2 regions of the Streptomyces sp. NPDC046862 genome follow, and region 2 is predicted to be linked to the other one. Evidence: riboswitches for the same ligand, from Rfam matches in the RefSeq annotation. Region 2 holds a riboswitch; the other holds the start of a gene.
What was found. A riboswitch is a leader RNA that binds a small molecule or an ion and turns the genes downstream of it on or off. The one in region 2 is predicted to bind thiamine pyrophosphate.
Positions count from the first base shown of each region.

Region 1 (4,984 bases), on a different contig from region 2:
AAGATGAAGCCGGGGGAGACGGCGACCGCGGCGGCGCTGCGGTGCCTGGCCGAGGAACTCGGAGTCAGGGCAACGGACGTCGTGCTCGACCCGCGGTCCCTCTCGGTGACCGTCGAGAAGCTCGCCTCACCGTCGTACCCCGGCCTGCCCGGCGAATACCGTCTCCACACGGTGCACGCCCAGGTCTCCGGCCTCCCCGAAACGGCCTTCACCACGGCAGAGTCCCCCGGCGACGGCGATCCGGTGATCTCCACGCACCACTGGGAGTGGCGCTAGCGGGCGGAGAGGGCTCGCGGCGGGGTCCTGGGCCGTGATCGCCGTGATCGCCGTGATCGCCGTGTGCGGGGCCCGGGAGTCGATCTGCGACACTGGGTGGGTTATGCCTGCACCCGGAGAACTCACTTTCGTCGCGCCGCGCGGAGCCAAGAAGCCGCCGCGGCATCTCGCTGATCTCACGCCTGCCGAGCGCAAGGAGGCGGTGGCCGCGGTCGGGGAGAAGCCGTTTCGTGCGAAGCAGCTGTCGCAGCACTACTTCGCGCGGTACGCGCACGACCCGGAGCAGTGGACCGACATCCCTGCCGGTTCGCGCGCCAAGCTGCAGGAGGCGCTGCTTCCGGAGCTGATGACGGTCGTGCGGCATCTGTCGACGGACCAGGACACGACCCGTAAGACCTTGTGGCGGCTCTTCGACGGCACGCTCGTCGAGTCGGTGCTGATGCGTTATCCGGACCGGGTGACCATGTGCATCAGTTCGCAGGCCGGGTGCGGGATGAACTGTCCCTTCTGCGCCACCGGGCAGGCCGGGCTCGACCGGAATCTGTCCGCCGCGGAGATCGTGCACCAGATCGTGGACGGGATGCGGGCGCTCAGGGACGGGGAGATCCCGGGGGGCCCCGCGCGGTTGTCCAACATCGTGTTCATGGGGATGGGGGAGCCGCTTGCCAATTACAAGCGGGTCGTGGGGGCCATTCGTGCGCTCACCGATCCCGAGCCGGACGGTCTCGGGCTGTCCCAGCGCGGTATCACCGTGTCCACTGTCGGGCTCGTGCCGGCCATTCACCGGTTCGCCGAGGAGGGCTTCAAGTGCCGGCTCGCCATCTCGCTGCACGCTCCGGACGACGAGCTGCGCGACACCCTCGTACCGGTCAACACGCGGTGGAAGGTGCGGGAGGTGCTGGACGCCGGGTGGGAGTACGCGGCGAAGTCCGGGCGGCGGCTGTCCATCGAGTACGCGCTGATCCGGGACATCAACGACCAGGCGTGGCGTGGTGACCGTCTCGGGCGGCTGCTCAGGGGCAAGCCCGTGCATGTGAACCTGATTCCGCTGAACCCGACGCCCGGTTCCAAGTGGACCGCCTCGCGGCCCGAGGACGAGAAGGCGTTCGTCGAGGCGATCGCCGCGCACGGTGTGCCGGTGACCGTCCGGGACACCCGTGGGCAGGAGATCGACGGGGCCTGCGGTCAGCTGGCGGCCACCGAGCGGTAGTCTGAGCCAGTACAACGTCGTACCTGTATATCTTCATATTCCGACAGGGGAGCGCCACAGCGCTGAGAGTGCGGCACAGGCCGCAGACCCTCTGAACCTCGCCCAGGTCATTCTGGGTAGGGAGATCGGTCACCACTCGAGCTGTTGCGCCCTGCCCGGGATCCCCAGGGAAGTCCCGGGCAGGGCCGCGTCTCTTCCTGGTCACCCCAGGAGGAATCCAAGTGAGCACCACCAAGAAGGTCGTGGCCGTCGCCCTCGGGCTCGGTCTGGCCACGCTGTCCGCCTGCACTTCGTCCGGCTCCGGCAGCGGCGGCTCGGACTCCGGTTCGTCCAGGACCGTCACCCTCGTCAGCCATGACTCGTTCGCCGTCTCCAAGAACGTCCTGAAGGCGTTCGAGAAGGAGTCCGGGTACGAGGTGAAGGTCCTCAAGGACGGTGACGCCGGTCAGGCCGTCAACAAGGCCATCCTGACCAAGGACAACCCGCAGGGCGACGTCTTCTTCGGCGTCGACAACACGCTGCTGTCCCGTGCGCTGGACAACGGGCTCTTCCAGCCGTACGAGGCCAAGGGTGCCGATCAGGTCCAGTCGCAGTACCAGGTCGACCAGGACAAGCACCGGGTCACTCCCATCGACTCCGGTGACATCTGCGTCAACTACGACAAGGCCTACTTCAGCGAGAACAGGCTGAAGCCGCCGAGCTCCTTCGAGGACCTCGTCGAGCCCGAGTACAAGAACCTCCTCGTCACCGAGAACGCCTCCACCTCCTCGCCCGGCCTCGGCTTCCTGCTGGGGACGGCGGCCAGGTACGGCGACGGGGGCTGGCAGGACTACTGGAAGAAGCTCAAGGCGAACGGCGTGAAGGTCGTCGACGGCTGGGAACAGGCCTACAACGAGGAGTTCTCCGGGTCGGCCGGCGGCAAGAAGGCGAAGGGCGACCGCCCGCTCGTGGTCTCGTACGCCTCCTCACCGCCCGCAGAGGTGGTCTTCGCCGATCCGAGGCCGAAGACCGCGCCGACCGGTGTCGCGACCCGCACCTGCTTCCGGCAGGTCGAGTACGCGGGGCTGCTGAGCAACGCGCGGAACACCAAGGGCGGCAAGGCGCTCGTCGACTTCCTGATCAGTAAGAAGTTCCAGGAGGACATGCCGCTCAACATGTTCGTGTACCCGGTGCTGATGGGCGCGCAGGTGCCCGAGGAGTTCGTGAAGTACGGCCCGCAGGCCGCGGACCCCGAGACCATGGCGCCTCAGAAGATCGCCGACAACCGTGATCAGTGGGTCAAGTCGTGGACGTCGCTCGTACTGAAGTAGAAGCAGAAGCAGAAGCAGAAGTAGCTGAAGCGGCCGAGGCCGCGCGCGAGGGCAGGCGAACGGGCGTGCGCGGGAGCGCGGCGCGGCTCGGGCTGATGGCCGTGCCCGTTGCGTTCTTCGCGGTGTTCTTCGCCTACCCCGTCGCCGCGATCGTCGCGCGTGGTCTGAAGGTCGACGGGGCCTGGCGGTTCGGGCGGATCTGGGACGTGCTCGCGCAGTCCGACATCCGGCACGTCCTGTGGTTCACCACCTGGCAGGCGCTCGCCTCCACGGTGCTCACGCTGCTGATCGCGCTCCCCGGCGCGTACGTCTTCGCGCGCTTCGATTTCAGGGGCAAGCAGGTCCTGCGGGCGGTCGTGACCGTTCCCTTCGTGCTGCCCACCGTCGTGGTCGGGACCGCCTTCCTGGCCCTGGTCGGGCGGGGAGGACTGCTGGACGAGCTGTGGGGCGTACGGCTCGACACCACCGTCTGGGCCATCCTGCTCGCCCATGTGTTCTTCAACTACGCCGTCGTCGTACGGACCGTGGGCGGACTCTGGGCGCAGCTCGACCCGCGGCAGGAGGAGGCCGCGCGGATGCTCGGCGCCTCGCCGCTGAGGGCCTGGCGGAAGGTCACCCTGCCCGCTCTCGCGCCGGCGGTGGCGGCGGCCGCGCTGATGGTCTTCCTCTTCACCTTCACCTCCTTCGGTGTGGTCCAGATCCTCGGCGGGCCCACCTTCTCCACCCTCGAAGTCGAGATCTACCGGCAGACCTCGGAGATCTTCGACCTCTCCACAGCCGCGGTGCTGACGCTCCTGCAGTTCGCCGCGGTGGGCGCGATCCTCGCCGTGCACGCCTGGACCGTACGGCGGCGGGAGAGCGCGCTGCGGCTGGTCGACCCGGCCGTGACCGCGCGCCGGCCACGCGGGGCGGGGCAGTGGGCGCTGCTCGCCGGTGTCCTCGGGACCGCCCTCGTGCTGCTGGTGCTGCCGCTCGCCGTGCTCGTCCAGCGGTCGTTCGACGCGCCCGGGTTCGCGTACTACAAGCGACTGACCGGCGCCGACAGCGGGATCTTCCTCGTCGCGCCGATCGAGGCCGTGGGGAACTCGCTGGAGTACGCGGTCACGGCCACCGCCATCGCCGTGCTGATCGGCGGCCTGGCCGCCGCGGCCCTCGCCCGACGCGACGCCGGGCGGCTCGTGCGCGGCTTCGACGCGCTGCTGATGCTGCCGCTGGGCGTGTCCGCGGTGACCGTCGGGTTCGGGTTCCTGATCGCGCTGGACGAGCCGCCGCTGAATCTCAGGGCCTCCTGGATCCTGGTGCCGCTCGCGCAGGCACTGGTGGGCGTCCCCTTCGTCGTACGGACCATGCTGCCCGTGCTGCGGGCCGTGGACGTACGGCTGCGGGAGGCGGCGTCCGTGCTCGGGGCGTCGCCGTGGCGGGTGTGGCGCGAGGTCGACCTGCCGATGGTGCGGCGGGCGCTGCTGGTCGCGGCCGGGTTCGCCTTCGCCGTGTCCCTAGGGGAGTTCGGGGCGACCGTGTTCATCGCCCGGCCCGACAACCCGACGCTGCCGGTCGCCGTGGCACGGCTGCTCGGGCACCCGGGCGCCCTCAACTACGGTCAGGCGATGGCTCTGTCGACGATTCTGATGGTGGTGTGCGCGGTGGCGCTGCTGGTGCTGGAGCGGCTGCGCACCGACCGGACCGGGGAGTTCTAGATGACGGTCGGGGAGTTCCAGATGGCGACCGGGGAGTTCGGGATGCTGCTGAGCCTTGAGGGTGCGACCGTGCGGTTCGGTGGGCGGGCCGTGCTCGACGCCGTGGACCTGGGTGTCGCCGAGCACGAGATCGTGTGTGTGCTCGGGCCCAGCGGCAGCGGCAAGTCGACGCTGCTGCGGACGGTCGCGGGGCTGCAACCCCTGGACGCCGGGCGGGTGTCGCTCGACGGGCGGGACCAGGCGGGCGTGCCCGCGCACAAGCGCGGTGTCGGCCTGATGTTCCAGGACCACCAGCTGTTCCCCCAGCGGGACGTGGGCGGGAACGTGGCGTTCGGGCCGCGGATGCGCGGCGAGTCGAAGGGTGAACGGGCGGCGCGGGTCCGGGAGTTGCTGGAGCTCGTCGGGCTGCCGGAGGCCGAACGCCGGGCCGTGGCCTCCCTCTCCGGCGGCGAACAGCAACGCGTCGCGCTGGCCCGCGCCCTCGCTCCCAG
Region 1 covers NZ_JBEYXP010000043.1:34,624-39,607, reverse strand. The annotation lists gene AB0959_RS36850 (NUDIX domain-containing protein) at 1-276, shown strand, start outside; gene rlmN (23S rRNA (adenine(2503)-C(2))-methyltransferase RlmN) at 380-1,486, shown strand; TPP riboswitch at 1,522-1,627, shown strand; gene AB0959_RS36840 (thiamine ABC transporter substrate-binding protein) at 1,708-2,796, shown strand; gene AB0959_RS36835 (iron ABC transporter permease) at 2,892-4,493, shown strand; gene AB0959_RS36830 (ABC transporter ATP-binding protein) at 4,536-4,984, shown strand, end outside.
Region 1: linked by a shared signal. The riboswitch ahead of AB0959_RS36840 (thiamine ABC transporter substrate-binding protein) and the one ahead of thiO (glycine oxidase ThiO) in region 2 are both predicted to bind thiamine pyrophosphate.

Region 2 (4,984 bases):
TTGACCAGCTGCCGCACACGGGTCACCTCGACGTCGAACATCTCGGCGATGTCGGGGAGATTCAGCCACGCGGGGACGAGAGCATCGATTTTTGCGTCAATCTCGGTCACGGCATCAAGACTGCCATCCCGGACTGACAGTGGGTAGCCGAGCGGCCTCCGGCGCAGGTCAGAAGTGGGCCGACCGGGGGCATCGGCTAGGCGGTGGCGCTCTTCAGCGGGCGCGACGGGTCCGCCAGCAGCTCCGGGTCCATGGCCGTACCCGCCTCGATCAGCCGCCGTCCCTGCGCCAGGTCCCGGGGGCGCCCCACCGCGAGCAGGGCGACCAGACGCCCCTCACGCAGCCAGCACACCGACCAGGCGGCACCCGTGGGGTCGCCGCGCCACACGGTCGTGTCGGCCGGGGCGTGGTGGCCGACGTACTGCACGAAGCGGCCGAACTGTTCCGACCAGAAGTACGGCACCGGGTCGTACGGCGCCGGGGTCTCGCCGACGATGTCGGCCGCCACCGTGCGGGGGCCCTGGAGGGCGTTGTCCCAGTGGTGGACCAGGAGACGTTCTCCGTACCGTCCTGAAGGGAAGGACGCGCAGTCGCCGACCGCGTAGACGTCCGGCGCGGAGGTCCGCAGGTGGTCGTCGGCCACCACTTCGCCGTACGCGCCGAGCTCGATGCCCGAGTCCCTCAGCCACACCGTCGCCGGGCGTGCCCCGATGCCCACGACCACCGCGCCCGCCCTCACGCGCGAGCCGTCGTCCAGGACCACCGTCCCGTCCTCGACGCGCTCCACGCGCGCGCGGGTGCGCAGGACCGCCCCGCTGTCCGCGTACCAGGCGGCCATGGGTGCGGCCACCTCGGCGGGGAGGGCTCCCGCGAGCGGGCGGTCCGCGGCCTCGACGACCGTCACCGCACAGCCCGCCTCGCGCGCGGCCGTGGCGAACTCCGCCCCGATCCAGCCGGCTCCCACGACCACGACGTCGTGCTGGCGGGCCAGGACGGGCCGCAGCCGCTCCGCGTCGTCCAGGGTGCGCAGCAGGTGCACGCCGGGCACGCCCTCGGCACCCGGCAGCCGGACGGGCTCCGCGCCGGTCGCGAGCACGAGGACGTCGTAGGGGACCGGGCCCGTCGCCGTGTCGAGTTCGTGGTCCCCGGGGCGCACGCCGAGCACCTCGCGGCCGAGCTGCAGCTCGATGCCGAGCGCCTCGAAGTCGACGTCGAAGGCGGATCCCTCGGCCTTGCCGAGCAGGACGGCCTTGGACAGCGGCGGCCGGTCGTACGGCTGGTGCGGCTCCGCGCCGATCAGCGTGACAGGGCCCGCGAAGCCCTGCTCCCGCAGGACGACCGCGGTCTGCACCCCGGCCATGCCGGCGCCCACGACGACGACCCGTCGCTCCGTCCCTCGTGCCTCCGTCTGCTCGCTCACCTGATCACCATAGACACCTGACGAATTGTCAGTCAGCGGTCGGGCTCAGTGACCTGTTCCACAACGCTCGTTCCGCTGCCCGGCTGCGACTCCCACTCCCAGCTCTCCTCCAGGCACACACGCCCGTCGGGGAGCTCGGTCACGAGGGACACACAGTGCCCCGACGAGGTCGTACCGTCCCGCTTGAGCTGCACGTACCGGAAGTCCAGCCGGTCGCCGTCACGGGTACCCACCAGGTGGCCGCGTACGACATCTCCGCCCGCGTACTCGGCCCAGATCTCGACGTCCTTCTCGTGGTACGTGAACCGGGTGCGGGTACCCACCTGACCTGGAGCCTGGTCCGCGACGGGTGCGAGAACGAGACCGTCGAGCGAGCGGGGCATGAGCGGAGGCTCCCTTACTGAGGCGAACGGCACGGGCTAGGGTGGCCAACGTAGAGCACTCGCGGGAGCCCGGACGCATCGGGCTGAGAGGGAGGCTGGCGGCCTCCGACCGTACGAACCTGATCCGGGTCATGCCGGCGAAGGGAGGGGCTGGACGCCCATGCCGCGTACACGTACATCGGATACAGGCACGCCGGACACGCGCACGTCGGATCCGCGCACGCCATCGCCTTCAGGCACATCAGACGTCCTCGTCGTGGGGGGCGGCGTCATCGGGCTCGTGACGGCGTGGCGAGCCGCGCAACGCGGGTTCACCACGGCCGTCGTGGACCCCGAGCCGGGCGGTGGAGCCGCGCGCGTGGCGGCCGGGATGCTGGCCGCGGTGACCGAACTGCACTACGGGGAGCAGACGCTGCTGGGTCTCAACCTGGCGTCCGCGCACCGCTACCCGGCCTTCGCGGCCGAGCTGACCGAGGCGACGGGTCTGGACCTCGGCTACCGCCGGTGCGGCACGCTGGCGGTAGCGCTCGACGCCGACGACCGCGCCCATCTGCGTGAACTGCACGCGCTGCAACGGCGGTCGGGGCTGGACTCGGAGTGGCTGAGCGGACGGGACTGCCGCCGTCTGGAGCCGATGCTCGCGCCGGGCGTCCGCGGCGGTCTGCGGGTCGACGGCGATCACCAGATCGACCCGAGGCGGCTCGCCAGAGCCCTCGTCGCGGCCTGCGAGCGCGCCGGGGTGGTCTTCCACCGGACGTGGGCCGAGAGGCTCCGTGTCGTCCGGGAGCGGGCCGTGGGGATCAGGACCGCCGACGGCACCGACCTCGCCGCCGGGCAGGTCGTCCTCGCCGCGGGCAGCCTGAGCGGGCGACTGGCGGGCGTCCCGGACGACGTCCTGCCGCCGGTACGGCCCGTGAAGGGGCAGGTGCTGCGGCTGACCGTGCCGGAGCGGTACGCGCCCTTCCTGAGCCGGACCGTGCGCGCCGTGGTCCGCGGCAGCCACGTCTACCTGGTGCCCCGTGAGAACGGCGAACTGGTCGTCGGCGCGACCAGCGAGGAACTCGGCTGGGACACGACGGTCACCGCGGGCGGGGTGTACGAACTGCTCCGCGACGCCCATGAGCTGGTCCCCGGGATCACCGAACTGCCGCTCACCGAGACGCGCGCGGGACTGCGCCCCGGCTCCCCCGACAACGCTCCCCTGCTCGGCCCGACCGAGTGCGACGGACTCCTCCTCGCGACCGGCCACTACCGCAACGGCGTGCTCCTCACCCCGGTCACCGGTGACGTCATGGCGCATGCGCTCACCACGGGCGAACTGCCCGAGGAGGCGCGCGACTTCACCCCCAGGCGCTTCGCCGCGGCCGCTCTCACGGAGCAGCACGCATGAACGACATGAACGACATGAACGACGTGCACGTCTTCGTCAACGGAGAGCGGCGGAGGGTCTCCGCGGGCACAGCTCTCGACTCGCTCGTGAAAACCCTCACCGCGGCCCCGTCGGGCGTCGCCGCCGCGCTCAACGAAACCGTCGTCCCGCGCGCGCAGTGGCCGTCCACGCCCCTCTCCGAGGGAGACCGCGTCGAAGTCCTCACGGCCGTCCAAGGAGGCTGACCCATGGCCGACGACCCCTTCGTCCTCGGCGGTACGACCTACTCGTCCCGCCTCATCATGGGCACGGGCGGCGCGCCCAGCCTCGACGTCCTGGAACGCTCCCTCGTGGCGTCCGGCACGGAGCTGACGACGGTCGCGATGCGCCGCGTGAACCCTCAGGCGCACGGCTCGGTGCTGTCCGTGCTGGGCAGGCTGGGCATCCGGGTGCTGCCCAACACCGCGGGCTGTTTCACCGCGGGCGAGGCCGTGCTGACCGCCCGCCTCGCGCGCGAGGCGCTCGGCACCGACCTGGTGAAGCTGGAGGTCATCGCCGACGAGCGCACGCTGCTGCCCGACCCGATCGAGTTGCTGGACGCCGCCGAGACCCTGGTCGACGACGGTTTCACGGTGCTGCCGTACACCAACGACGACCCCGTGCTGGCGCGGAAGCTCCAGGACGCCGGCTGCGCCGCGATCATGCCGCTGGGCTCACCGATCGGCTCCGGGCTCGGCATCCGCAACCCGCACAACTTCCAGCTGATCGTGGAGCACGCGCACGTGCCGGTGATCCTGGACGCGGGAGCGGGCACGGCGTCCGACGCGGCCCTCGCCATGGAACTGGGGTGCGCCGGTGTGATGCTCGCCTCAGCCGTGACGCGGGCGCAGGAGCCGGTCCTCATGGCCGAGGGGATGCGGCACGCCGTGGAGGCGGGCCGGCTCGCGTACCGGGCGGGACGCATTCCGCGGCGCCACTTCGCCGAGGCCTCGTCGCCCCGGGAGGGACAGGCGGTCCTCGACCCGGAGAGGCCCGCGTTCTGAGGGTTCGCCTCGGACGTGCGTCGGGCGTCAAGGACCGGGCTCCCGCGCGCCCCGCGCGGTGAGCCCGAGCGCCCCCGCTGACGTCGCGCAACAGTCACAGGTCTGCTGCATTCCGCCCCCCGGTACCCCGTGACGGGCGGCGCTGACAGTGGCGGCCCCTAGACTCGCCTGCGTGGACACGACCCTTCAGGACCCGCTAGTCGGCCAGGTGCTCGACGGCCGCTACCGGATCGACGCGCGGATCGCGGTCGGCGGGATGGCCACGGTCTACCGGGCCCTGGACACCCGCCTCGACCGCGTGCTCGCGCTCAAGGTGATGCATCCGACCCTGGCCGCCGACAGCAGTTTCGTCGAGCGCTTCATCCGCGAGGCCAAGTCGATCGCGCGGCTCTCCCACCCGAACGTGGTGGGGGTCTTCGACCAGGGGACGGACGGTTCGTACGTCTACCTCGCGATGGAGTACGTCGCCGGATGCACCCTGCGTGACGTGCTGCGCGAGCGCGGGGCCCTGCAGCCGCGGGCCGCGCTCGACATCCTGGAGCCGGTGCTCGCCGCGCTGGGCGCCGCGCACCGGGCCGGGTTCGTGCACCGCGACATGAAGCCGGAGAACGTCCTGATAGGGGACGACGGCCGGGTCAAGGTGGCGGACTTCGGGCTCGTGCGAGCCGTGGACACGGTGACGAACACCACGGGCCAGGTCCTCGGCACCGTCTCCTACCTCGCCCCGGAGCAGCTGGAGCACGGCACGGCCGACACCCGTGTCGACGTG
Region 2 covers NZ_JBEYXP010000022.1:80,344-85,327, forward strand. The annotation lists gene AB0959_RS24530 (Rv2175c family DNA-binding protein) at 1-110, opposite strand, end outside; gene AB0959_RS24535 (FAD-dependent oxidoreductase) at 197-1,420, opposite strand; gene AB0959_RS24540 (hypothetical protein) at 1,453-1,803, opposite strand; TPP riboswitch at 1,855-1,966, shown strand; gene thiO (glycine oxidase ThiO) at 1,964-3,193, shown strand; gene thiS (sulfur carrier protein ThiS) at 3,208-3,417, shown strand; gene AB0959_RS24555 (thiazole synthase) at 3,421-4,215, shown strand; gene pknB (Stk1 family PASTA domain-containing Ser/Thr kinase) at 4,388-4,984, shown strand, end outside.